DNA from 2 places in the Streptomyces sp. NPDC047022 genome. Region 2 is predicted to be linked to the other one. Evidence: predicted binding sites of a transcription regulator. Region 2 holds the regulator's gene; the other holds the start of a gene.

Region 1 (11,214 bases), on a different contig from region 2:
CGCCATCAGGCTCGTACAGGTACCGCCCCAGCGGCCGCACCGGCGGATCGGGCAGCCCGCGCCCGCGCAGCGCACGCGGCCCGGGCAGCAGAGTGGCCCGTACGAGCCCCGGTTCCGTGCCGAACCACAGCACCGCCTCCTTCACATCCCCGCCGTCCGAGATCCACTCGGCCTCCGCCCCGGCCGGCACCGCCTCGTGGGGAATGCCAGGCGCGACCTTCAGCGCGGCGTGCGGGGCCTTGGACGCGGTGGCCACGGCCCAGGACAGCGGGGGCGAGTACGCCTCCGGGTCGAAGATACGGCCGCGCCCACCCCGTCGCGCCGGGTCCACGAAGACGGCGTCGTACGAGGACACGTCCACCTCCGTGACGTCGGCCTCACGCACCTCGATCAGTTCCGAGAGGCCCAGAACGTCGGCGTTCGCCCGGGCCACCGCCACCGTGAGCGGGTCGCGGTCCACGGCCAGGACGCGGATACCGGCCCGCGCGAGCGCTATCGCGTCTCCGCCGATGCCACAGCACAGGTCGGCGACCGAGGCCACGCCCAGCGCCCGCAGCCGCTCCGCGCGGTACGCGGCGACCGTGGTCCTGGTGGACTGCTCCACGCCGTTCGGGGTGAAGTACATGCGCCACGCGTCCACGGCGCCGAACTTCGCCGCGGCCCGCTCCCGCAGCCGCGCCTGCGCGAGGGCCGCCGAGACCAGTTCCGCGGGGTGCTCACGGCGCAGCCGGGTCGCGACGGCCAGTTCCTGTGCCGGAGCGGTGCCGCGCACCTGGTCGAGCAGGGCCTGGCCCTCGGGGGTGAGCAGGGAGGCGAAGGAGACGTCGTTCACCCGGACATTGTCGGCCAGTCGGTGGATGACGTGCGCCCGGACGCGGTGTCGGCCCGTGCGGGCCGGTGGCGGCTGGAAAGATCCGGCGCCATGCGGCTCGTACGACAAAATGACCAAGAGTACGCGAATCACCCCGCCGGGCGCGTCCGGCCGACGGCCGCCACCCGCGCGACCCTCGTCCTCCTCGCCGTCACCGCTCTCGCCACCGCCTGCTCCGACCCGGAAACGCCCGCGCACAACGCGCATGGCCCGAAGGTGCCGGTTGCGCCGGTGCGCGACTACTACGCCACCCACCCGGGCGCCCTGTACGCCCGGCGCGCCGCCGCCATCAAGCTCTGGGGCGTCGCGAAGGTACCGCTGGTGGCTCCCCCGCCCCCGGCGAAGAAGCCGCCGATCACCTCCAGGAAGGGCTTCGCGGTCCAGGGCGGCGGCAACCTGCCCCCGGTCTTCACCACCGTCCCCACCACCGACAAGGTCGTCTTCCTCACCGTCGACGACGGCGTGGCGAAGGACCCGGACTTCGTGAGGATGATGAACGACCTGAAGATCCCGTACACGGCGTTCGTCAGCGACTACCTCAACGACGACGACGGGGACGGCTACGGGTACTTCCGCAGGATGCGCGATCTCGGCGCCACACTGGACAACGCCACCCTGCACGACCGCTACCTGCCCGAGCTGCCGTACGACGCGCAGCGGGAGGAGATCTGCGGCATGCAGGACGTGATGGCACGGGAGTTCGGTCAGCGCCCCACGGTCCTCCGCCCGCCCGACGGCACCTACGACAAGGACACCCTGCGCGCCGCCAAGTCCTGCGGAATCAAGTACGTGCCGGTCTGGAACGCGGAGGTCTTCGCCAACCGCTGGGAGTTCCGCGAGTGGGACGGCCGACTGCACCCCGGTGACATCGTCCAGACCCATTTCCCGGGCACACAGGAGGCGCGGGACACGATGCCCGGCGTGATCCGCCGTTTCCTGGAGAAGGTCACGGGCGCGGGATACGCGGTGGCACGTCTGGAGGACTACCTGTGACGGCGCGGCGGCCGCGCGCGGCGCTCGCCGGGGTCCTCGCCGCCGTGCTGCTGTCCGGCTGCGCCCAGTCCGTGGACCCCATCGAACGGCTGGGCAAGAAGGCGGCGCAGAAGGTCGTACGGCGGCACGGGCGGCCGCCGGACCGCACCTACCGCCGCTGGGGCCTCAACGCCCCGCTCGCCCCCGCCCCGCGGCCCTCCCGCCCCCCGGACGACGAAGCGGGCCCACCGGGAGCGGGACTGCCGAAGGTGCTCGACCGCGTTCCCACCCGGGACAAGGTCGTCTTCCTGACCTACGACGAGGGCGTCGAGAGGAGTCCCCAGTTCGTCGACATGGTCCGCGAACTGCGGCTCCCGGTGAGTGTGTTCCTCAGCGACCAGGCCACCGGACCAGGGGACGCGCGGCTCGCGCGGCTGCGCGCGGCAGGCGCGGTCATCCAGAACCGCACCCTCGGCCACACGTCCCTGCGCGGCCGTCCGTACGGCGAACAACGGGCCGGGATCTGCGGCCAGCAGGACCGTCTGGGGCCCCTGCTCGGGTCGCCTCCCCGGCTGCTGCGCCCGCCGTACGGCGCTTACGACCGAACCACGCTCCGGGCGGCGGGGGACTGCGGCATCAAGGCCCTGATCCTGTGGCGCCCGCAACGGGACACCGACCCGGAGCCCTACGGCAGGTATCTGCCCCTCCCCCTCCGTCCCGGTGACATCGTCCGCCCCCACGAGGCGGGCCGCCCGCTCACGGCCCTCACCGCGGAAACGGCCTTCATGCTGCGCCGTGTCCAGGCGTCGGGCCTCAGAGTGGCCCGCCTGGAGGACTACCTGTAGCGCCGCCCGCGGCGCCGCGCCACGGGGCAACTGGCACTCCGCTTGACCGAGTGCTAATCGCGGTCATAGTCTCGGCCCTGGCACTCCCCACTGGAGAGTGCCAATACGCGACGGGCAGGTCCGGCACCCGCGACGACGGATCCACCTGGTCGCCACCTCAGACAGTTAACCCCGTGAGATCTCCGAAGGGGGAGGTCGGATCGTGACGACCACCAGCTCCAAGGTTGCCATCAAGCCGCTCGAGGACCGCATCGTGGTCCAGCCGCTGGACGCCGAGCAGACCACGGCCTCTGGCCTGGTCATCCCGGACACCGCGAAGGAGAAGCCCCAGGAGGGCGTCGTCCTCGCCGTGGGCCCGGGCCGTGTCGAGGACGGCAAGCGCGTCGAGCTCGACGTCAAGGTCGGCGACGTGGTGCTCTACAGCAAGTACGGCGGCACCGAGGTGAAGTACAACAACGAGGAGTACCTCGTCCTCTCGGCTCGCGACGTGCTCGCGATCATCGAGAAGTAATTCACCGAAGCAGATTGCTTAGAGCTGCGCCCCGGCCCCCGCGACCGTTGAAAGGCCGGGCGGCGGGGGCGCAGTTCGTTTTTCCACGCGACGACGGCCGGCCCCGACGGCTCTGCTCCGCGGGAGCGGCCGGGAAATCGCAATCGAGAGGACTGAAACGCTCCATGGCGAAGATCCTGAAGTTCGACGAGGACGCCCGTCGCGCCCTCGAGCGCGGCGTCAACAAGCTGGCCGACACGGTCAAGGTGACGATCGGCCCCAAGGGCCGCAACGTCGTCATCGACAAGAAGTTCGGCGCGCCCACCATCACCAACGACGGTGTGACCATCGCACGTGAGGTGGAGGTCGACGACCCGTACGAGAACCTCGGCGCCCAGCTGGTGAAGGAGGTGGCGACCAAGACCAACGACATCGCGGGTGACGGTACGACCACCGCCACCGTGCTCGCCCAGGCCCTGGTGCGCGAGGGTCTGAAGAACGTCGCCGCGGGTGCTTCCCCGGCCGCCCTGAAGAAGGGCATCGACGCCGCCGTCGCGGCCATCTCCGAGGACCTGCTCGCCACGGCCCGCCCGATCGAGGAGAAGTCCGACATCGCCGCCGTCGCCGCGCTGTCCGCCCAGGACCAGCAGGTCGGCGAGCTGATCGCCGAGGCGATGGACAAGGTCGGCAAGGACGGTGTCATCACCGTCGAGGAGTCCAACACCTTCGGTCTGGAGCTGGACTTCACCGAGGGCATGGCCTTCGACAAGGGCTACCTGTCGCCGTACTTCGTGACGGACCAGGAGCGTATGGAGGCCGTCCTCGACGACCCGTACATCCTCATCACCCAGGGCAAGATCTCCGCCATCGCGGACCTGCTGCCGCTGCTGGAGAAGGTCATCCAGGCCGGCTCCTCCAAGCCGCTGCTGATCATCGCCGAGGACGTCGAGGGCGAGGCCCTGTCCACCCTCGTCGTGAACAAGATCCGTGGCACCTTCAACGCCGTCGCGGTGAAGGCCCCCGGCTTCGGCGACCGCCGCAAGGCGATGCTCCAGGACATGGCCGTCCTCACCGGCGCCACGGTCATCTCGGAGGAGGTCGGCCTCAAGCTCGACCAGGTCGGTCTGGACGTGCTGGGCTCCGCCCGCCGCGTGACCGTCACCAAGGACGACACCACCCTCGTGGACGGCGGCGGCAAGTCCGAGGACGTCCACGGCCGCGTCGCCCAGATCAAGGCCGAGATCGAGAACACGGACTCCGACTGGGACCGCGAGAAGCTCCAGGAGCGCCTGGCCAAGCTGGCCGGCGGTGTCTGCGTGATCAAGGTCGGCGCCGCCACCGAGGTGGAGCTCAAGGAGAAGAAGCACCGTCTGGAGGACGCCATCTCCGCGACCCGCGCCGCGGTCGAGGAGGGCATCGTCTCCGGTGGTGGCTCCGCGCTGGTCCACGCCTCCAAGGTGCTGGAGAGCGGCCTCGGCAAGCAGGGCGACGAGGCCACCGGTGTCGCCATCGTCCGCCGCGCGGTCGTCGAGCCGCTGCGCTGGATCGCCGAGAACGCGGGCCTCGAGGGCTACGTCATCGCCTCCAAGGTGGCGGAGCTCGAGAAGGGCCAGGGCTACAACGCGGCCACCGGCGAGTACGGCGACCTGATCAAGGCCGGCGTCATCGACCCGGTCAAGGTCACCCGCTCCGCCCTGGAGAACGCCGCCTCCATCGCCTCCCTGCTGCTCACGACCGAGACCCTGGTCGTCGAGAAGAAGGAAGAGGAAGAGTCCGCGGCGGCCGGTCACGGCCACGGTCACGCCCACTGACCCAGGCACAGGCCCACAGACGAAGGCCCGGCACCCCAACGTGCCGGGCCTTCGCCCGTAAAACGCCAAGCCCCACCGACAAGCGGCTCCACCACACGCTCGCAAAAACCCACGAAGCACCCGCAGCCGACGACGCACCGGAGTGCGCCGGACAGCGGCGCGGGGAACTGCGCGAAATCCACGACGTACCCGCAGCCATCGACGCACGGGAGCGCGCCGGACAGGGGCGCGGGCCCCGTCGATATGCGGCTCCGCCGCGCGGGCGCAGAATCCCACGACGCCCCGCAGGGACAACGCCCCCGCTAAACCCCCAACGCGTCGAGCGCCCCCAGTTGCGCCATCAACCCCAGCCGGTCGTACTCCCACCACCCCTCCACGATCTTCCCCTCCGAGTCGTACCGGAAGACCGTCGTACCGGTCATGGCGACGTTCCCACCCGTGGCCGGTATCCCGAGGAACTCGCCCGTGTGCCGCCCCTTCCACGTCCACCGCGTGCACACGCGACCCCCCTGCGAGATCTGGTCCTCCACGATGAACGCGAAGTCGAAGGCGCGCCGCCACATCTCGATCTCGCGCCGTACCGCGTCCATCCCGATGGTGTCCTGCGCGTTGGCCGGATCGTGGCCGTGATAGTTCTCGGTGAGCAGGCCGTCCAGCGGGGGCAGTTCACCCCGCATGGCGATGACCTCGAAGAACCGCCGCGCGTTCGCGGCCGGAAGCTGCTCGTCCCGCACCACGTCCAGATCCGTGAACGTGGGCGTCTCGTCGCAGAGGGCGACCATCTCGCGGAAGATCCGCCCGGTCTCGGGAAGGCTCGAGTTCCGCATCGCCTCCTCGTACGACGGGAACTCCACGATCTCCACGAAGTGCGAGTCGTCGGACCGGTCCTTGCCGATCACATTGTGGGTCGCGGTCCGTTTTCCCTTGGTCTGCTCGACCCATGTGTCCATCAGCCGGTTCATCTCCTCGAACCGGCTGGTCTTGCAGTCGATGAGCTGCACGAATGTCATGACGCCGCCTCCGGCCCCCCTGGGTCCGGCAGATACGCCCATTTTCCCACCCGTGGGGCGGCGTCACCTGTTCCCACCGGGTCCTACTGCGGGCCGTACCTGCGCCCCGTCCGTGAGGAGATCCCGCCCAGCAGCGCGCGCGGCGTCACCTTCACCACGCCCATCAGCGCCTTGTAACGGGGGTCCGGAACCGACAGCGTCCTGCCCCGGGCCAGATCCGCGAGGGCCGCCGAGACCAGTTTGTCGGCGTCGAGCCACATCCAGTTCGGGATGTTGTCCGTTCCCATGCCGGCGCGCTCGTGGAACTCCGTACGGACGAAGCCCGGACACAGCGCCATCAGCCGTACGCCCGAACCGGCCAGGTCCCGCGCCGCCCCTTGCGTGAACTGCACGACCCACGCCTTGGACGCGCCATAGGTGCCGCGGGGCACGAACGCCGCCACCGAGGCGACATTGACGACCCCGCCGCGACCGCGCGTGCGCATGGCCTCCGTCGCCGCGCTGGTCAGCCGGAGCACCGCCTCGCAGTGCACCTTGAGCATCCGGAGCTCGTCCGCCATCGGAACGTCGAGATAACGGCCCTTGTTGCCGAAGCCCGCGTTGTTGACGAGCAGATCCACCGGCTTCTTCCGGTCGGACAGGCGCGTCGCCACCGCCTCGATGCCCTCGTCGGTGGCCAGGTCCGCGGTCAGCACCTCGGCCTCGACACCGTGCCGGTCGTGCAACTCCGTGGCCTGCTCCCGCAGCCGCTTGGAATCGCGAGCCACCAGGACGAGGTCATGGCCGTCGGCGGCCAGGCGCCGTGCGAACGCGGCGCCGATGCCCGCGGTCGATCCCGTAATCAGAGCCGTTGTCATGGGCCAACGATAGTGACCCGGGGCAGGCCGAGTCCGCCCGCCGGACACGCTCTTCACCGGCGGTTGGGCCAACGCTTACGGGCCCTGCGCCAGGGCCTCTCGTTTGGATCAGACCCCGCTCCCTGATCCGGCCTGATCCAACCGAAAGACCCTAGTTCTGCCCCGCGTACTTCCGCAGATACTCCCGCGCCTCCGTCACGCTCTCCGGGTGCAGAGCGTCCCCCGCGGCCAACAGGCCCGGCAACAGGTGCCGTTCCGTCGTCGAGGCGCGGAACTGGAGGGCGACCGTGATGTCGTGGTCGGGCCGGTGCACGATCGAGACCGGGTCGCCCGCGCGGATCTCACCGGGTGTGATCACACGCAGATACGCTCCGGGCGCCCCCTTGTGCGTGAAGCGCTTGACCCAGCCGCGCTCGCCCAGGTGCCCCTGGAAGGTGCGGCACGGGATACGGCCGGAGGTCACCTCCAGGACCACCTCGGACCCGATGCGCCAGCGTTCGCCGATGCGGGCGCCGGACACGTCGATGCCCTCGGTGGTGAGGTTCTCGCCGAACGAGCCGTTCGGCAGCGTCCGGCCCAGCTCACGCTCCCAGCCGTCGAGGTCCTCGCGTGCGAACGCGTACACCGCCTGGTCGTCGCCGCCGTGGTGCCGCAGATCGCACACCGCGTCCCCGGCCAGACCGCTCTCCCCGGTCCCCTTGGGGCCGGGCGCGGTCACCCGTACGGGCCCGTCCACCGGCCGCTTGTCGATGCCGGTCACACCGCCCTGCTGGTCGGTGTACTCGACGGACACGGGCCGACCCAGATTCAGCGACAGAATCCTCATACCGGCACCGTAATCGACGGCACCCGAGGGCAGTCAAAGCGTTAACGCGCAATTCGACCCCGTGCCCAAGGCCCGCTTATGCTCAGCGAGTGATCGAGGCCCGACATCTCCGTGTGCTGCGTGCCGTGGCCGCCACCGGTTCCTTCTCGGCGGCGGGGCGCGAGCTGGGCTGCACCCAGCCCGCGGTCAGCCAGCAGATGAAGGCGCTGGAGGCATCGGTGGGTACACCGCTGCTGGTCCGCAGCGGACGCGACATGCGGCTGACCCAGGCCGGCGAGGCGCTGGTGCGGCACGCGGCCGGCATCCTCGCGGGGCTGACCGCCGCGGAAGAGGAGGTCGCCGCCATCGCGGGCCTGCGGGCCGGGCGCGTCCGCCTTGTCTCTTTTCCGACCGGCAGCTCCACGCTCGTTCCCACCGCACTCGCCGCCCTGCGCGCCGCGCACCCGGGTACCCGGGTCTCCCTGGAAGAGGCCGAGCCGCCCGAGTCCGTGGAGAAGCTGCGCGCCGGTGACTGCGACATCGCCCTCGCCTTTCGCTACGAGGGCGCGGCGGGCGCCGAGGAGTGGGACGACCTGGTCGTACGCCCTCTGCTTGTCGACCGGCTGGTCGCCCTGGTACCCGAAGGGCACCGGCTGGCGCGTGCGGAGTCGGTCGCCATCGGCGAACTGGCCGCGGAGCCGTGGATCGCGGGTTGTCCCCGGTGCAGGGGACAACTGGTGCAGGCATGTGCGAACGCGGGCTTCACGCCTCGTATCGACTTCGCGACCGATGACTATCCGGCGGTGATGGGCCTGGTGGGCGCCGGCCTCGGCGTGGCCGCGCTGCCGCAGCTCGCCCTCGAGTCCGTGCGTCCGCGCGGTGCGCGCCCGGTCACGCTGGAACCAGCGGTGCGGCGCGAGATCGTCGCACTCACCCTGCCGGACCTGGCGCAGGTGCCGGCGGTGGCGGCGACGCTGGGGGAACTGGCGAGGACGGCCGTCCGGTAGGGCGCGGGCAGCTGCATGCCGCGGGGGATCCACCCCCTGTCACCCACCCCACCCCAAAAGGGGCACACGTGTGCGTGCCCGTGGTGAAAAAACGTTCCTTCAGTTGTTCGAGGCGGCGGGCCCCCCGCTGGTCGTGGAGGCCGGTACCAGCCGGTTCCGCGCTCGCCCCATGAGTTCCTCCCGCTCGTCCTCGGTCAGCCCGCCCCACACGCCGTACGGCTCGCGCACGGCCAGTGCGTGGGCCGCGCACTCGGCGCGCACCGGGCATCTCATACAGACCTCTTTGGCCGAGTTCTCGCGAGCGCTCCGGGCCGCCCCGCGTTCGCCCTCCGGATGGAAGAAGAGCGAACTGTCGACCCCACGGCAGGCCGCATGGAGCTGCCAGTCCCACAGATCCGCGTTCGGACCGGGAAGGCGTGAGAAATCTGCCATTGCGTGTCCCCTTGTTGCCGTTCTGGGCGGATATCTGTGCCCTCGACCGTACATCCACGATCTTAGGAGATGAAAATATGACTCATTGCGAATCTAGCCCTAGACACCAGCCAACGGGAAGAAAAGCGGCTAAATGGGGCATAGGTTGTGATGAAAGTTCGAGGGTCGGACGCGCATGTCTGCCCTGTATCCGCCCCCTCACGTACAGTGCCGAAGACGGCGTGCTGCACCGTAACTCTTTCGAGTGACCATCGTTGAGAGTGCGGAGGCGGTTGAAACAACAAGCGCTCGGGCTGGCGTCCGAGGGCGTCGACCGCACAGGTGACGATTCGTACCAGCCTGGAGGCTCAAGGTGACGCGCATCAGCTGCGGAGGGCGGTCATGACATCCGTCCTCGTCTGCGACGACTCCCCGCTTGCCCGAGAGGCGCTCCGCCGCGCGGTGGCGACCGTGCCCGGCGTCGAGCGTGTGACGACGGCGGCCAACGGCGAGGAAGTCCTCCGCCGCTGGGGTGCCGACCGCTCGGACCTGATTCTGATGGACGTACGCATGCCCGGCCTGGGCGGCGTGGAGACCGTGCGGCGTCTGCTGTCCGCCGACCCCGGTGCGCGCATCATCATGCTCACCGTCGCGGAGGACCTGGACGGCGTGGCACTGGCGGTCGCCGCCGGTGCGCGCGGCTATCTCCACAAGGACGCCTCGCGCGCCGAACTGCGGGCGACCGTCACTCAGGCCCTCGCCGACCCGACCTGGCGGCTCGCCCCGCGTCGGCTGCGCTCGGCCGAGATGGGGGCCGCCCCCACGCTCACCGCGCGCGAGATCCAGGTCCTCGAGGGCATGAGCCACGGCCGCTCCAACGCGGAGATCGGCCGCGAGCTCTTCCTCTCCGAGGACACCGTCAAGACCCACGCCCGGCGGCTGTTCAAGAAGCTCGGCGCCTCGGACCGTGCGCACGCTGTGGCGCTCGGTTTCCGGTGGGGCCTGGTCCGTTAAGTGGATCACTGCGGGGGTACGCAGATCCCCGCCTACCGCATGGTGGGCGGGGCCGGCAACAAGGCCCGCCGGGTGCCCGCTGCTCGTTTCGCCGCGGATGCCGCATCCTTGGAGGTGTGGAGTTCCTCGGGGACGAGTCGGTCGAGCGGCAGGGGAGGGCGCAGGAGATGAGTTCCGGCGCACCTGCTCATAACGCTTCGGTGCACAACTATGGACGCGGTGCTACGGATCGCTCGGCGCCGAGGCACCATGGACCGATGCGCGACGACGAGACAACGGTGATCGGTGCGCTCGTCCATCGCGCCGTCGACGGCGACGAGCAGGCGACCCATGACCTGCTCGCCCGCGTGCATCCGCTGGCTTTGCGCTACTGCCGTACGCGGCTGTCCCGGCTGCCCGGAGACGCCCGGCACTTCGTGGAGGACCTCGCACAAGAGGTGTGCGTCGCCGTCCTTCTCGCGCTGCCGCGTTACAAGGACACGGGGCGGCCCTTCGAGGCGTTCGTCTTCGCGATCGCCGCGCACAAGGTCGCGGATCTTCAGCGCGCGGCGATGCGCCATCCCGGTTCGACGGCGGTGCCCTCGGACGAGATGCCGGAGCGCCCTGACGACTCGCTGGGCCCTGAGGAGCGCGCGCTGCTCAGCAGCGACGCCGAATGGGCCAAGAAGCTTCTCGCCAACCTGCCGGAGAACCAGCGCGAGCTGCTTCTGCTCCGTATCGCGGTGGGCTTGACCGCAGAGGAGACGGGACAGATGTTGGGAATGTCACCGGGAGCGGTGCGGGTGGCCCAGCACCGGGCGCTGAGCAGACTGCGGGCGCTGGCCGAACAGTAGGGCAGCGGGAGCGGCCGTGCGGGCGCCGCCCGGAAGCTCCCCAAAGTGTGGAATGAGAGCCCCATGCTTCCCGTTAGCATGGACATCCGCACCGATCAAGGCCATTGGGGAAGTGTCATGACTGCCAACGTCGACGGAGTGCCCGAGAAATTCGCGACACTCGGGCTGACCTACGACGATGTGCTGCTGCTGCCGGGCGCGTCGGACATGGCGCCCGACGAGATCGACACCACCTCGTACATCTCCAAGAACGTGCGGGTCAGCATTCCGCTCCTGTCCGCCGCCATG
Region 2 (11,214 bases):
GGCCCGGCGAGGCCCTGGGGCCCAGGGGCGCGACCGGCACGGCGCTCGCGTACCGGCTCATCGCCGGGGGCCGGCCGCTGGGCACGCTGGTCATCGGGCGCGCCGGGCTGCAGTGCTTCCCCGATGAGGTCACCGGACTCGTCGAGGACCTCAGCCGCCGGGTGGCGCTGGCCATCGGGGCGGCCCGGCAGTACGGGCGCCAGGCCACCATCAGCCGTGTGCTCCAGAGGGGGCTGCTGCCCGGCGCGGTCGCCGAGATCCCGGGGGTGAGCAGCGCACTTGTGTACGAGCCCTGCGACAAGGGCGGTCCGAGCGGCGACTTCTACGACATCTTCCCGGCCGGCCCCGGGCGCTGGTGCTTCGCGCTGGGCGACGTGCAGGGCAAGGGGCCGGAGGCGGCGGTCGTGATCGGACTGGCCCGGCCCTGGCTGCGGCTGCTTGCCCGTGAGGGCTACGCGGTCCCCGAGGTACTGGACCGCCTCAACCAGCTCCTGCTGGACGACGCCACGGAAGCCTCGGACGCGGCGGCGCGGGCGCTGGTCTCGGCGGGCGCGCCGGTGCCGGTCGCCGACGAAGGCCCGCAGGCCCGCTTCCTCTCCCTCCTCTACGGAGAACTGGTCCCCTTCGAGGGCGGAGCCCGCTGCACGCTCGCTTCCGCCGGGCATCCGCTGCCGCTGTTACTGGGCCCGGACGGGGGCGTACGCGCCGTCGTCCGGTCGCAGACGCTCCTCGGGGTCATCGAGGACGTGGCCTACACCAGTGAGACGTTCGACCTCCACCTCGGCGACACGCTGCTGTGCGTCACGGACGGCGTGACCGAGCGGCGCTGCGGCTCGCGCCAGTTCGACGACGGCGACGGGCTCGCGGTGGCCCTTTCCGACTGCGCCGGGCTGAACGCGCAGCTGATCGCGGAGCGGATCAGGGGACTGGTGCACGGCTTCGGGGCGAAGCCGCCGGAGGACGACCTGGCGCTGCTGGTGCTCCAGGCGGAGTGAGCTAGGCGACCGCGGCGGGCAAGGTGAGCAGTCCCGGCGGTACGGGACAATGGAGGACATGCCTTCCGCACTCCCCGACGGCGAACCCGTCCCCCACGACGGAGCGCTGCCGGCGCACGCCCTGGCCGGGGCCGCCGAGCGCCCTCTCGGCTTCTACCTCCACGTGCCGTACTGCGCCACGCGCTGCGGCTACTGCGACTTCAACACCTACACGGCGACGGAGCTGCGTGGGACGGGCGGGGTGCTGGCGTCCCGGGACAACTACGCGGGGACCCTGACCGACGAGGTCCGGCTGGCCCGCAAGGTACTGGGCGACGACCCGCGCGAGGTGCGCACGGTGTTCGTCGGCGGCGGTACGCCCACCCTGCTGGCCGCCGACGATCTCGTACGGATGCTGGGAGCCGTCCGCGACGAGTTCGGCCTCGCCGCGGACGCGGAGGTCACGACCGAGGCGAACCCGGAGTCGGTGGACGAGCGCTATCTGGCCGCACTCCGGGAGGGCGGCTTCAACCGGATCTCCTTCGGTATGCAGAGCGCGCGCCCGCACGTCCTGAAGATCCTGGACCGCACCCACACCCCGGGCCGCCCCGAGGCCTGCGTGGCCGAGGCGCGTGCGGCGGGCTTCGAGCACGTGAACCTGGACCTGATCTACGGCACCCCGGGGGAGTCGGACGACGACTGGCGGGCCTCGCTCGAGGCGGCGCTCGGTGCGGGTCCTGACCACATCTCGGCGTACGCGCTGATCGTGGAGGAGGGCACGCAGCTCGCCCGCCGTATCCGCCGGGGCGAGATACCGATGACGGACGACGACGTCCACGCGGACCGCTATCTGATCGCCGACGAGGTGCTGGGCGCGGCGGGCTACGACTGGTACGAGGTCTCCAACTGGTCCACGTCCGAGCCGGCGCGCTGCCTGCACAACGAGCTGTACTGGCGCGGCGCCGACTGGTGGGGCGCGGGCCCCGGCGCCCACAGCCATGTGGGCGGGGTCCGCTGGTGGAACGTGAAGCACCCTGGCGCGTACGCGGCGGCCCTGGCGGAGGGCCGCTCCCCGGGCGCGGGACGCGAGCTTCTCTCGGCGGAGGACCGCCGGGTGGAACGCGTCCTGCTGGAGCTGCGGCTGAGGGAGGGCGCGCCCCTGTCCCTGCTGAAGGAGCGGGGGCTCGCGGCATCCCGGCGGGCACTGTCGGAGGGCCTGCTCGAGCAGGGACCGTACGAGGAGGGACGTGCGGTGCTGACGCTGCGCGGGCGGCTGCTGGCGGACGCCGTGGTGCGGGACCTGGTGGATTGATTCACTGCGGTGAGTGAATCGATGCGGAAGGCCGGTTCGGTACCTAACCTGATTCGTAGGCTGCCGCCGTAATTGCACGGTGGCGGCAAACCGGAGGGCTGCGGAGATGACCGCTGTGGACGACCGACCGATGACCACCGGCATGGCGAAGATCTTCGAGGAGCTCGAGCCTCCAGAGGGCGTCAAGATGGAGCTTCTCCGGGGGGTAATCGGCTACCGCAGCCAGGAGATCATCCCGTTCGGAGACCCGTTGCCGTTGAAGGCTCTGGGACTCGAACTCGACACCAGCGAGTTCGGGACTCTGCCCGGCGTCAAACCCCACCGCTACCCGTGACGAAGTCGATCAGTTCCTCCACTCTCCCCAGCAGCGCCGGTTCCAGGTCCTTGTAGGACCCCACCCGGGACAGGATCCGCTGCCACGCCTCGCCCGTGTTCTCCGGCCAGCCCAGTGCGCGGCACACGCCCTTCTTCCAGTCCTCGCCGTGCGGGACGCGCGGCCACCCGCCGATGCCGAGGGACGACGGCTTCACGGCCTCCCAGATGTCGATGTACGGGTGGCCCACCACCAGAGCGTGCTCGCTCGTCACCGACTGCGCGATCCTCCACTCCTTGGTGCCGGGGACCAGATGGTCCACCAGGACGCCGAGGCGGGCGTCGGGGCCGGGGGAGAAGGACTCCACGATCGAGGGCAGGTCGTCCACGCCCTCCAGGTACTCGACCACCACTCCCTCGATGCGCAGGTCGTCGCCCCACACCCGCTCGACCAGTTCCGCGTCGTGGCGTCCCTCGACATAGATACGGCCCGCACGGGCCACCCGCGCCCGCGCGCCCGGGACGGCCACCGAACCCGACGCCGTGCGCGTGGGACGGGCCGGGGCGGCCGAGGGGCGGACCAGGGTCACCACCCTGCCCTCGAGCAGGAAACCCCGTGGCTGAAGCGGGAAGACGCGGTGCTTGCCGAAGCGGTCCTCCAGCGTCACCGTGCCCGCCTCGCAGCGGATCACCGCGCCGCAGAAGCCGGTCCCCGGCTCCTCCACCACCAGACCGGGCTCCGCCGGGACCTCCGGCACGGGCTGGGGCTTCTTCCACGGAGGGGTCAGATCCGGCGAGTACTGGCGCATTCGGATGACGATAGGAGAAGGCGTTCGCCCGGTTCTACGACACGCCGAAACGCGCGGCCAGTTCATCGCGCTGTGCACGCACGAACGCGGCGTCCACGACCGCACCGTGACCGGGCACGTACAGCGCGTCCTCCCCGCCCAGTTCCAGCAGCCGGTCCAGCGCCGCCGGCCACTGCGCGGGCACCGCGTCCGGGCCCGCCTGCGGCTCCCCGGACTCCTCCACCAGGTCCCCGCAGAACACCACCTCCCGCTCCCCTGGGACGAGGACCACCAGATCGTGGGCCGTATGACCGGGGCCCACGTTCGCCAGCAGCACCCGCACCCCGCCCAGGTCCAGCGTCCACTCGCCCGAGACCAGATGGTCCGGAGCGGACAGCGCGCCCGCGGCGTCGGTCGCCTCCCGCGGGTCCAGGCCGTACCGCACCCCGTCCGCGGCCAGTTCGGCACGCTCATGGGCGAACACCGTCTCGACGCCCACCGCGCCGAACACCTCCGCGCCCGGGAACGAGGCCGCCCCGAAGACATGGTCGAAGTGCGGGTGCGTGAGCGCGAGATGCGTCACATCCCGGTCCCCGCCCAGGGGAGCGAGCAGCAGGCGCGCCTCGGCACGCAGCCGCGCGCCCTCGCCGAGGCTCGACCCCGCGTCGACCAGAAGCGCCGAGTGCTCACCCGCGACCAGCCCCGCCGTGCAGTCCCAGACCGGGAGCCGCCTGCGCCCCGCCCGCGGTCCGAGCGCCTCCCAGCCGGTCCCTTCCCACAACTGTCCCGACTCCGTCATGCCCCGACGCTATCGGCAGTCGCCCGGCCGCCGGGCCTGGAAGGACACGCCGGGACAGGTCGGTACACGTCGGTACGGCGCAGTCGCCCGCCCTTGCCGGGGGCGTACCCGCCCGCCGTACACTGACTCCGGGATTGCTGGCACTCGGATGCGCGGAGTGCCAGGGGAAACGCCAACGGGGACGCAACGCTGGAGGTGCGCGCGATGCTCAGTGAACGCAGGCTCGAAGTGCTGCGCGCCATCGTCCAGGACTACGTCGGCACCGAGGAGCCGGTCGGCTCCAAGGCACTGACCGAGCGCCACAACCTCGGCGTCTCCCCCGCCACCGTCCGCAACGACATGGCCGTGCTGGAGGACGAGGGCTATATCGCCCAGCCGCACACCAGCGCCGGACGTATCCCCACGGACAAGGGCTACCGTCTCTTCGTGGACAAGCTCGCGGCCGTCAAGCCCATGAGCCCGCCCGAGCGACGCGCGATCCAGAACTTCCTGGAGGGCGCCGTCGACCTGGACGACGTCGTGGCGCGTACGGTGCGGCTGCTCGCGCAGCTCACCCGGCAGGTCGCCGTCGTGCAGTACCCGTCGCTGACCCGCTCGACGGTGCGGCACGTGGAGCTGCTGTCCATGGCGCCCGCGAGGGTGATGCTCGTGCTGATCACGGACACGGGACGGGTCGAGCAGCGCATGATCGACTGCCCGGCGCCGTTCGGAGAAACGTCTCTCGCGGATCTGCGCGCACGGCTCAACAGCCGTGTCGCGGGCCGCCGCTTCGCGGACGTTCCTCAGCTTGTGCAGGACCTTCCCGAGGCCTTCGAGGAGCCGGAGGACCGCGGCACGGTCGCGGTGGTGCTCTCCACCCTCCTGGAGACGCTCGTGGAGGAGACCGAGGAGCGGCTGATGATCGGCGGCACCGCCAATCTCACCCGTTTCGGACATGACTTCCCTCTCACGATCCGCCCCGTGCTGGAGGCACTTGAGGAGCAGGTCGTGCTCCTCAAGCTGCTGGGCGAGGCAAAGGATCCGGCCATGCGGGTGCGTATCGGCCATGAGAACGCGCATGAGGGACTCAACTCCACGTCCGTGGTCTCCGTGGGCTACGGTTCGGGCGGCGAAGCAGTAGCGAAACTCGGCGTGGTCGGACCGACCCGCATGGATTACCCGGGAACGATGGGAGCGGTACGAGCGGTGGCACGGTACGTCGGACAGATCCTGGCGGAGTCGTAAGTGGCCACGGACTACTACGCCGTGCTCGGCGTGCGCCGCGACGCGTCGCAGGAAGAGATCAAGAAGGCGTTCCGCCGGCTCGCGCGCGAGCTGCACCCGGACGTCAATCCCGATCCGAAGACGCAGGAGCGGTTCAAGGAGATCAACGCCGCGTACGAGGTGCTCTCGGACCCGCAGAAGAAGCAGGTCTACGACCTCGGCGGCGACCCGCTGTCCCAGGCGGGCGGCGGTGCGGGCGGCTTCGGCGCGGGCGGCTTCGGGAACTTCTCCGACATCATGGACGCGTTCTTCGGCACGGCGTCGCAGCGCGGACCGCGCTCGCGCACCCGCCGGGGCCAGGACGCCATGATCCGGCTGGAGATCGAGCTCGACGAGGCGGCCTTCGGTACGACGAAGGACATCCAGGTCGACACGGCCGTCGTCTGCAACACCTGCAACGGAGAGGGCGCCGCGCCCGGCACCTCCGCGCAGACCTGTGACATGTGCCGTGGCCGTGGTGAGGTGTCGCAGGTCACGCGGTCCTTCCTGGGCCAGGTCATGACGTCGCGGCCGTGTCCGCAGTGCCAGGGCTTCGGCACGATCGTCCCCAACCCGTGCCCGGAGTGCGCGGGCGACGGGCGCGTACGGTCCCGCCGTACGCTCACGGTCAAGATCCCGGCGGGTGTCGACAACGGCACGCGGATCCAGCTCGCGGGCGAGGGCGAGGTCGGCCCCGGCGGCGGCCCCGCCGGAGACCTGTACGTCGAGATCCACGAACTGCCGCACTCGATGTTCCAGCGCCGCGGCGACGACCTGCACTGCACGGTCACCATCCCCATGACGGCGGCGGCCCTCGGCACGAAGGTCCCGCTGGAGACGCTGGACGGCCTGGAGGAGGTCGACATCCGCCCCGGTACGCAGTCCGGGCAGTCGATCCCGATGCACGGCCGCGGTGTCACGCATCTGCGCGGCGGCGGCCGGGGCGACCTGATCGTGCATGTCGAGGTCCAGACCCCGACGAAGCTGGACCCCGAGCAGGAGCGCCTGCTCAGGGAACTGGCTGCACTGCGCGGCGAGGAACGGCCCCAGGGCCAGTTCCAGCCAGGGCAGCAGGGGTTGTTCTCGCGGTTGAAGGATGCGTTCAACGGGCGCTGATCGCGCTGGTGAGGGCGCGGTGGGCCCGGCCGGGGGTCCGGGGGTTGTCCCCCGGGCAGGCACAGTCAGCCAGGGCAGCAGGGGTTGTTCTCGCGGTTGAAGGATGCGTTCAACGGGCGCTGACGGAGCCCCTCACCCGTGAGGCCGTCCCCTGGAATAGGCCGGGGGACGGCTGGATTCGGACTTGTGCCGAGTACGTGACACGATGCGGTCATGTCCTCCGCACTGACCGATCTCCTCAGACATCCGATCGTGCAGGCCCCCATGGCGGGCGGCATCGCCGTGCCGCAGCTGGCCGCCGCCGTGTCCGAGGCCGGGGGACTGGGGTTTCTCGCCGCCGGTTACAAGACCGCCGACGGTATGTACCAGGAGATCAAGCAGGTGCGCGGACTCACGAGCCGCCCCTTCGGCGTGAACGTGTTCCTGCCGCAGCCGGAGTCCGCCGACCCGGCCGCCGTCGAGGTCTACGCCAACCAGCTGGCCGGCGAGGCCACCTGGTACGACACCGAACTGGGCGACCCGGACAGCGGGCGCGACGACGGCTACGACGTCAAGCTGGCCGTCCTGCTCGACAACCCGGTGCCGGCCGTCTCCTTCCACTTCGGGGTCCCCGCCCCGGAGATCCTGGAGTCCCTGCGGCGCGCGGGCACCGTCACCCTCGTCACGGCGACCACGGCCGACGAGGCGCTCGCGGTGCAGAACGCGGGTGCCGACGCCGTGATCGCGCAGGGCATCGAGGCCGGCGGCCACCAGGGCACCCACCGGGACATCCAGGAGAACGACGGGTCCGGTATCGGCCTGCTCACCCTCCTCGCCCAGATGCGCGAGACCGTGGAGATCCCGGTCGTGGCGGCGGGCGGCCTCATGCGCGGCAGCCAGATCGCCGCCGCACTCGCGGCGGGCGCGAGCGCGGCGCAGCTCGGCACCGCGTTCATCCCGACCCCCGAGTCCGGAGCCGCTCCCGTGTACAAGCGGGCACTGACCGACCCCTTGTTCGTCCGCACGGGCCTGACCCGTGCGTTCTCCGGGCGCCCGGCGCGCGCTCTGGTCAACCGGTTCATCCGGGAGCACGGACCCTACGCGCCCGCCGCGTACCCCGAGATCAACCACCTCACCTCGCCGGTGCGCAAGGCGGCGGCGAAGGCGGGCGACGCGCAGGGCATGGCGCTGTTCGCCGGGCAGGGGCACCGCCTGGTCCGTGAACTGCCGGCCGGACAGCTGGTGCAGGTGCTGGCGGCGGAACTGAAGGCCGCCACGACAGCGTTGTCGGCGGGAGGTGCCGGGCGATGACGGCTCCAGTGTTCATCGTGGACCGACTCGACGCCGTGGGGCCGGAGTTCGTGCTCGACGGACCCGAGGGGCGCCACGCCGTCTCCGTGAAGCGACTGCGGCCCGGCGAGGACGTGGTCCTGACCGATGGTCAGGGGCACTGGGCCGAGGGCGTGGTGAAGGCCGCCGAGGGCAAGGACCGGCTGGTGGTCATGGACCTGGAGGCCGTCCACGAGGAGCCGCCCGCGCCGGTGCGCATCACCGTCGTCCAGGCCCTGCCCAAGGGTGACCGGGGCGAACTCGCCGTGGAGACCATGACCGAGGTGGGCGTCGACGCGATAGTCCCCTGGGCGGCCTCCCGGTGCATCACCCAGTGGAAGGGCGACCGGGGGCTGAAGTCGCTGGGCAAGTGGCGGGCCACCGCCCGCGAGGCGGGCAAGCAGTCCCGCCGGGTGCGCTTCCCGGAGGTCGCGGACGCCGCGACGACCAAGCAGGTCGCAGCACTTGTGGCCGAGGCCGACTTCGCGGCCGTGCTGCACGAGAGCGGCGACGAACCGCTCGCGACCGTCGAACTCCCCGCCCAGGGCGAGATCGTGCTGATCGTCGGACCCGAGGGAGGCGTGTCCCCCGAGGAGCTGGCGCTGTTCGGGGAGGCGGGCGCGAGGCCGTTCCGCCTGGGGCGTACTGTCCTGCGTACATCGACCGCCGGCACCGCGGCGGCAGCGCTGCTGCTCGGCCGCACGGGCCGATGGTCCTGACCCACTGACCCACGAGGGGACGCCGTGGAACTCGCACAGATACGGCTGCTGGTCTCGGACTTCGCCGCGTGCTACCGCTTCTATGCCGAAGTCCTCGGTCTCAAGCCCCAGTCGGGGGCGGAGAACGGCCCGTACGAGAAGTTCAGTCCCAGCACCGGCTCGGCGGGTATCGCGCTCCAGGACCGGGCCATGATGGCCGGGATGCTCGGCGAACTGGGCGAGGCGGCGACGGGCCACCGCTCGATGGTGGTGCTGCGCCTGGACGATCTGGACGCGTACTGCGAGGAGATAGTGTCCCGGGGCGCGACGCTGCTGCACGGACCGGCCCCCATGACCGACCGTATGCGCGTCGCCCACCTCAAGGACCCGGAGGGCAACCTGGTGGAACTCCAGGAGTGGCTTCTGCTCCGCCCCTGACGGTCCGGGCGTCTGATACGACGTTCGCCGCGCATGCGTTTGATGGTGCACGCGAGCGCCCGGATGGCCGTATGCACTCTACCGTCATCGGCGAAGCGGTGGCACGATGCCCTCCATGGGGGCATTGAGGCGGATTTGGCGGAGGCCGAGAGTCCCGCGGCTCGCGGCGGTGACCGGGCTCGTGGCGGTCGGCGTCGGCGGAGCTGTCGCATGCCGGCCCGGTGACCTGAGTTCCGCGTCGGTGGCGTACACCACCGACCAGACGGCCACCCGGCAGCTCCAGCGGCAGCATGTGACGGTACGTTGGCTGAGCTGCACCGGCGAGTACGGCGACCAGCACTCCACGGCGGGACGGACGCCCGCCCCCGCCGTGAGCACCATCGTCACCGTCGACTGCCAGGGACAGACCGACGACGGCAAGGCCATCACCGTCAAGGGCCGGGTCACCCGGGCCGTCGACGGCAAATGCGTGCGCGGCGACGTCAGGGCCACCGTGGGCGGCAGACAGCTGTTCCACCTCAGCGGTCTGGGCGACTGCGGCGCCGGCACCCCGGTGCCGCCGGTGTCGTACCACTCGGTGAACCCGGGACAGCCGAATCCCACCGTCACGGTGACGGTCACCAGGACGATCTGGTGCCAGGGCGACCCCACCTGCTGGCCGGTCCAGGGCAAGTGACGCACGTGCCTCAGGCGTGGATATGGAGAAAAGCCCTGCCAGGGGCGGGGATCGCTGCTTAGGGTGATCTGGTGACTCAGTCCGTATCGAACGCGTACCTGAGGTTTCCGCACCCGCACGGCGAGTTGGTCGCCTTCACCGCCGAGGACGACGTCTGGGTCGCCCCGATCGACGGCGGCCGTGCCTGGCGGGTCAGCGCCGACAACGTTCCGGTGAACCATCCCCGCATCTCCCCGGACGGGACCACCGTAGCCTGGACCTCCACCCGCGACGGCGCACCCGAAGTGCATGTCGCCCCGATCGACGGCGGACCCGCCAAGCGCCTGACGTATTGGGGAAGTTGGAAGACCCAGGTACGCGGCTGGACCCCCGGTGGCGAGGTGCTCGCCCTCAGTACGGCCGGCCAGGCATCGCTGCGCCGCACCTGGGCCCGCGCCGTACCGCTCGACGGCGGACCGGCCACCACGCTGCCCTACGGGCCCGTCGGCGAGGTCGCCCACGGTCCGATGACGGTGCTGCTGTCCGCGACCATGGGCCGCGAGGCCGCCTCGTGGAAGCGCTACCGCGGCGGCACGGCGGGCAAGCTGTGGATCGACCGGGAGGGCGACGGGGAGTTCGTACGGCTGCACGAGGACTTGGACGGCAACATCGAGTACCCGGTGTGGGTCGGAACGGGGGAGGGGGGAGAGGAGCCGCGAACTCGGGGGCGCATCGCGTTCCTCTCCGACCACGAGGGCGTCGGGGCGCTGTACTCGTCGCTCGCCGACGGGTCCGACCTGCGGCGTCACACCCCGCTCGAGGAAGGCTTCTACGCCCGGCACGCCGCCACCGACGGCGCCCGGGTCGTGTACTCCCGCGCCGGTGAACTCTGGCTCCTCGACGACCTGGAGGGTGCGGAACCCCGGCGGCTGGACATCCGGCTCGGCGGGCAGCGCACCGACCTCCAGCCGTACCCCGTCAGCGCCTCCCGCTGGTTCGGCGCCGCCTCGCCCGACCACACCGGGCGCGGTAGCGCCGTCAGCGTGCGCGGAGCCGTCCACTGGGTCACGCATCGCTCGGGCCCCACCCGCGCGCTCGCCGCCGAGCAGGGCGTACGCGGCCGGCTGCCGCGCACCTTCCGCGCCGAGGGCGAGGAGTGGGTGGTGTGGGTGACGGACGCCGAGGGCGAGGACGCGCTCGAACTCGCGCCCGCCACCGGTCTGCTGCCCGGCTCCATTCCGCGACGACTGGCCGTGGGTCAGCTCGGTCGTGTGCTGGGCATGGCAGTGGCGCCCGACGGCGGCCGGATCGCGGTCGCCTCGCACGACGGGCGGGTGCTGCTGATCGAGCGGGACAGCGGTGAGGTGCGCGAGGTCGACCGCAGCGAGGACGGTGAGATCGGCGGACTGGTCTTCTCGCCGGACTCGGCGTGGCTGGCCTGGTCGCACCCGGGTCCGCGCCCGCTGGCCCAGCTCAAGCTCGCCAACACCACCGACCTGTCGGTGACGGAGGCGACCCCGCTCCGCTTCCGCGACTACTCGCCCGCGTTCACCCTGGACGGCAAGCACCTGG

The links. The regulator HrcA, encoded in region 2, represses chaperone genes, less so after heat shock. The targets are predictions, from matches to a motif close to TTNGCACTCNGNNNNNCNGAGTGCNAA.
Region 1: groES (co-chaperone GroES) is a predicted target of HrcA. The motif match lies at 2,719-2,745, and genes of this name have one in related genera.

The regions. Positions count from the first base shown of each region.
Region 1 is NZ_JBEYVV010000002.1:286,725-297,938, forward strand. It holds gene ABZ845_RS04800 (class I SAM-dependent methyltransferase) at 1-832, opposite strand, end outside; gene ABZ845_RS04805 (polysaccharide deacetylase family protein) at 923-1,864, shown strand; gene ABZ845_RS04810 (polysaccharide deacetylase family protein) at 1,861-2,688, shown strand; gene groES (co-chaperone GroES) at 2,891-3,199, shown strand; gene groL (chaperonin GroEL) at 3,364-4,989, shown strand; gene ABZ845_RS04825 (ester cyclase) at 5,292-5,999, opposite strand; gene ABZ845_RS04830 (SDR family oxidoreductase) at 6,083-6,856, opposite strand; gene ABZ845_RS04835 (MOSC domain-containing protein) at 7,008-7,682, opposite strand; gene ABZ845_RS04840 (LysR family transcriptional regulator) at 7,772-8,668, shown strand; gene ABZ845_RS04845 (WhiB family transcriptional regulator) at 8,768-9,100, opposite strand; gene ABZ845_RS04850 (response regulator transcription factor) at 9,482-10,093, shown strand; gene ABZ845_RS04855 (sigma-70 family RNA polymerase sigma factor) at 10,351-10,926, shown strand; gene guaB (IMP dehydrogenase) at 11,044-11,214, shown strand, end outside.
Region 2 is NZ_JBEYVV010000014.1:78,122-89,335, forward strand. It holds gene ABZ845_RS17190 (SpoIIE family protein phosphatase) at 1-995, shown strand, start outside; gene hemW (radical SAM family heme chaperone HemW) at 1,054-2,286, shown strand; gene ABZ845_RS17200 (hypothetical protein) at 2,393-2,620, shown strand; gene ABZ845_RS17205 (DUF3097 domain-containing protein) at 2,598-3,407, opposite strand; gene ABZ845_RS17210 (MBL fold metallo-hydrolase) at 3,442-4,185, opposite strand; gene hrcA (heat-inducible transcriptional repressor HrcA) at 4,390-5,409, shown strand; gene dnaJ (molecular chaperone DnaJ) at 5,410-6,543, shown strand; gene ABZ845_RS17225 (nitronate monooxygenase) at 6,757-7,833, shown strand; gene ABZ845_RS17230 (16S rRNA (uracil(1498)-N(3))-methyltransferase) at 7,830-8,570, shown strand; gene ABZ845_RS17235 (VOC family protein) at 8,595-8,987, shown strand; gene ABZ845_RS17240 (hypothetical protein) at 9,103-9,663, shown strand; gene ABZ845_RS17245 (S41 family peptidase) at 9,735-11,214, shown strand, end outside.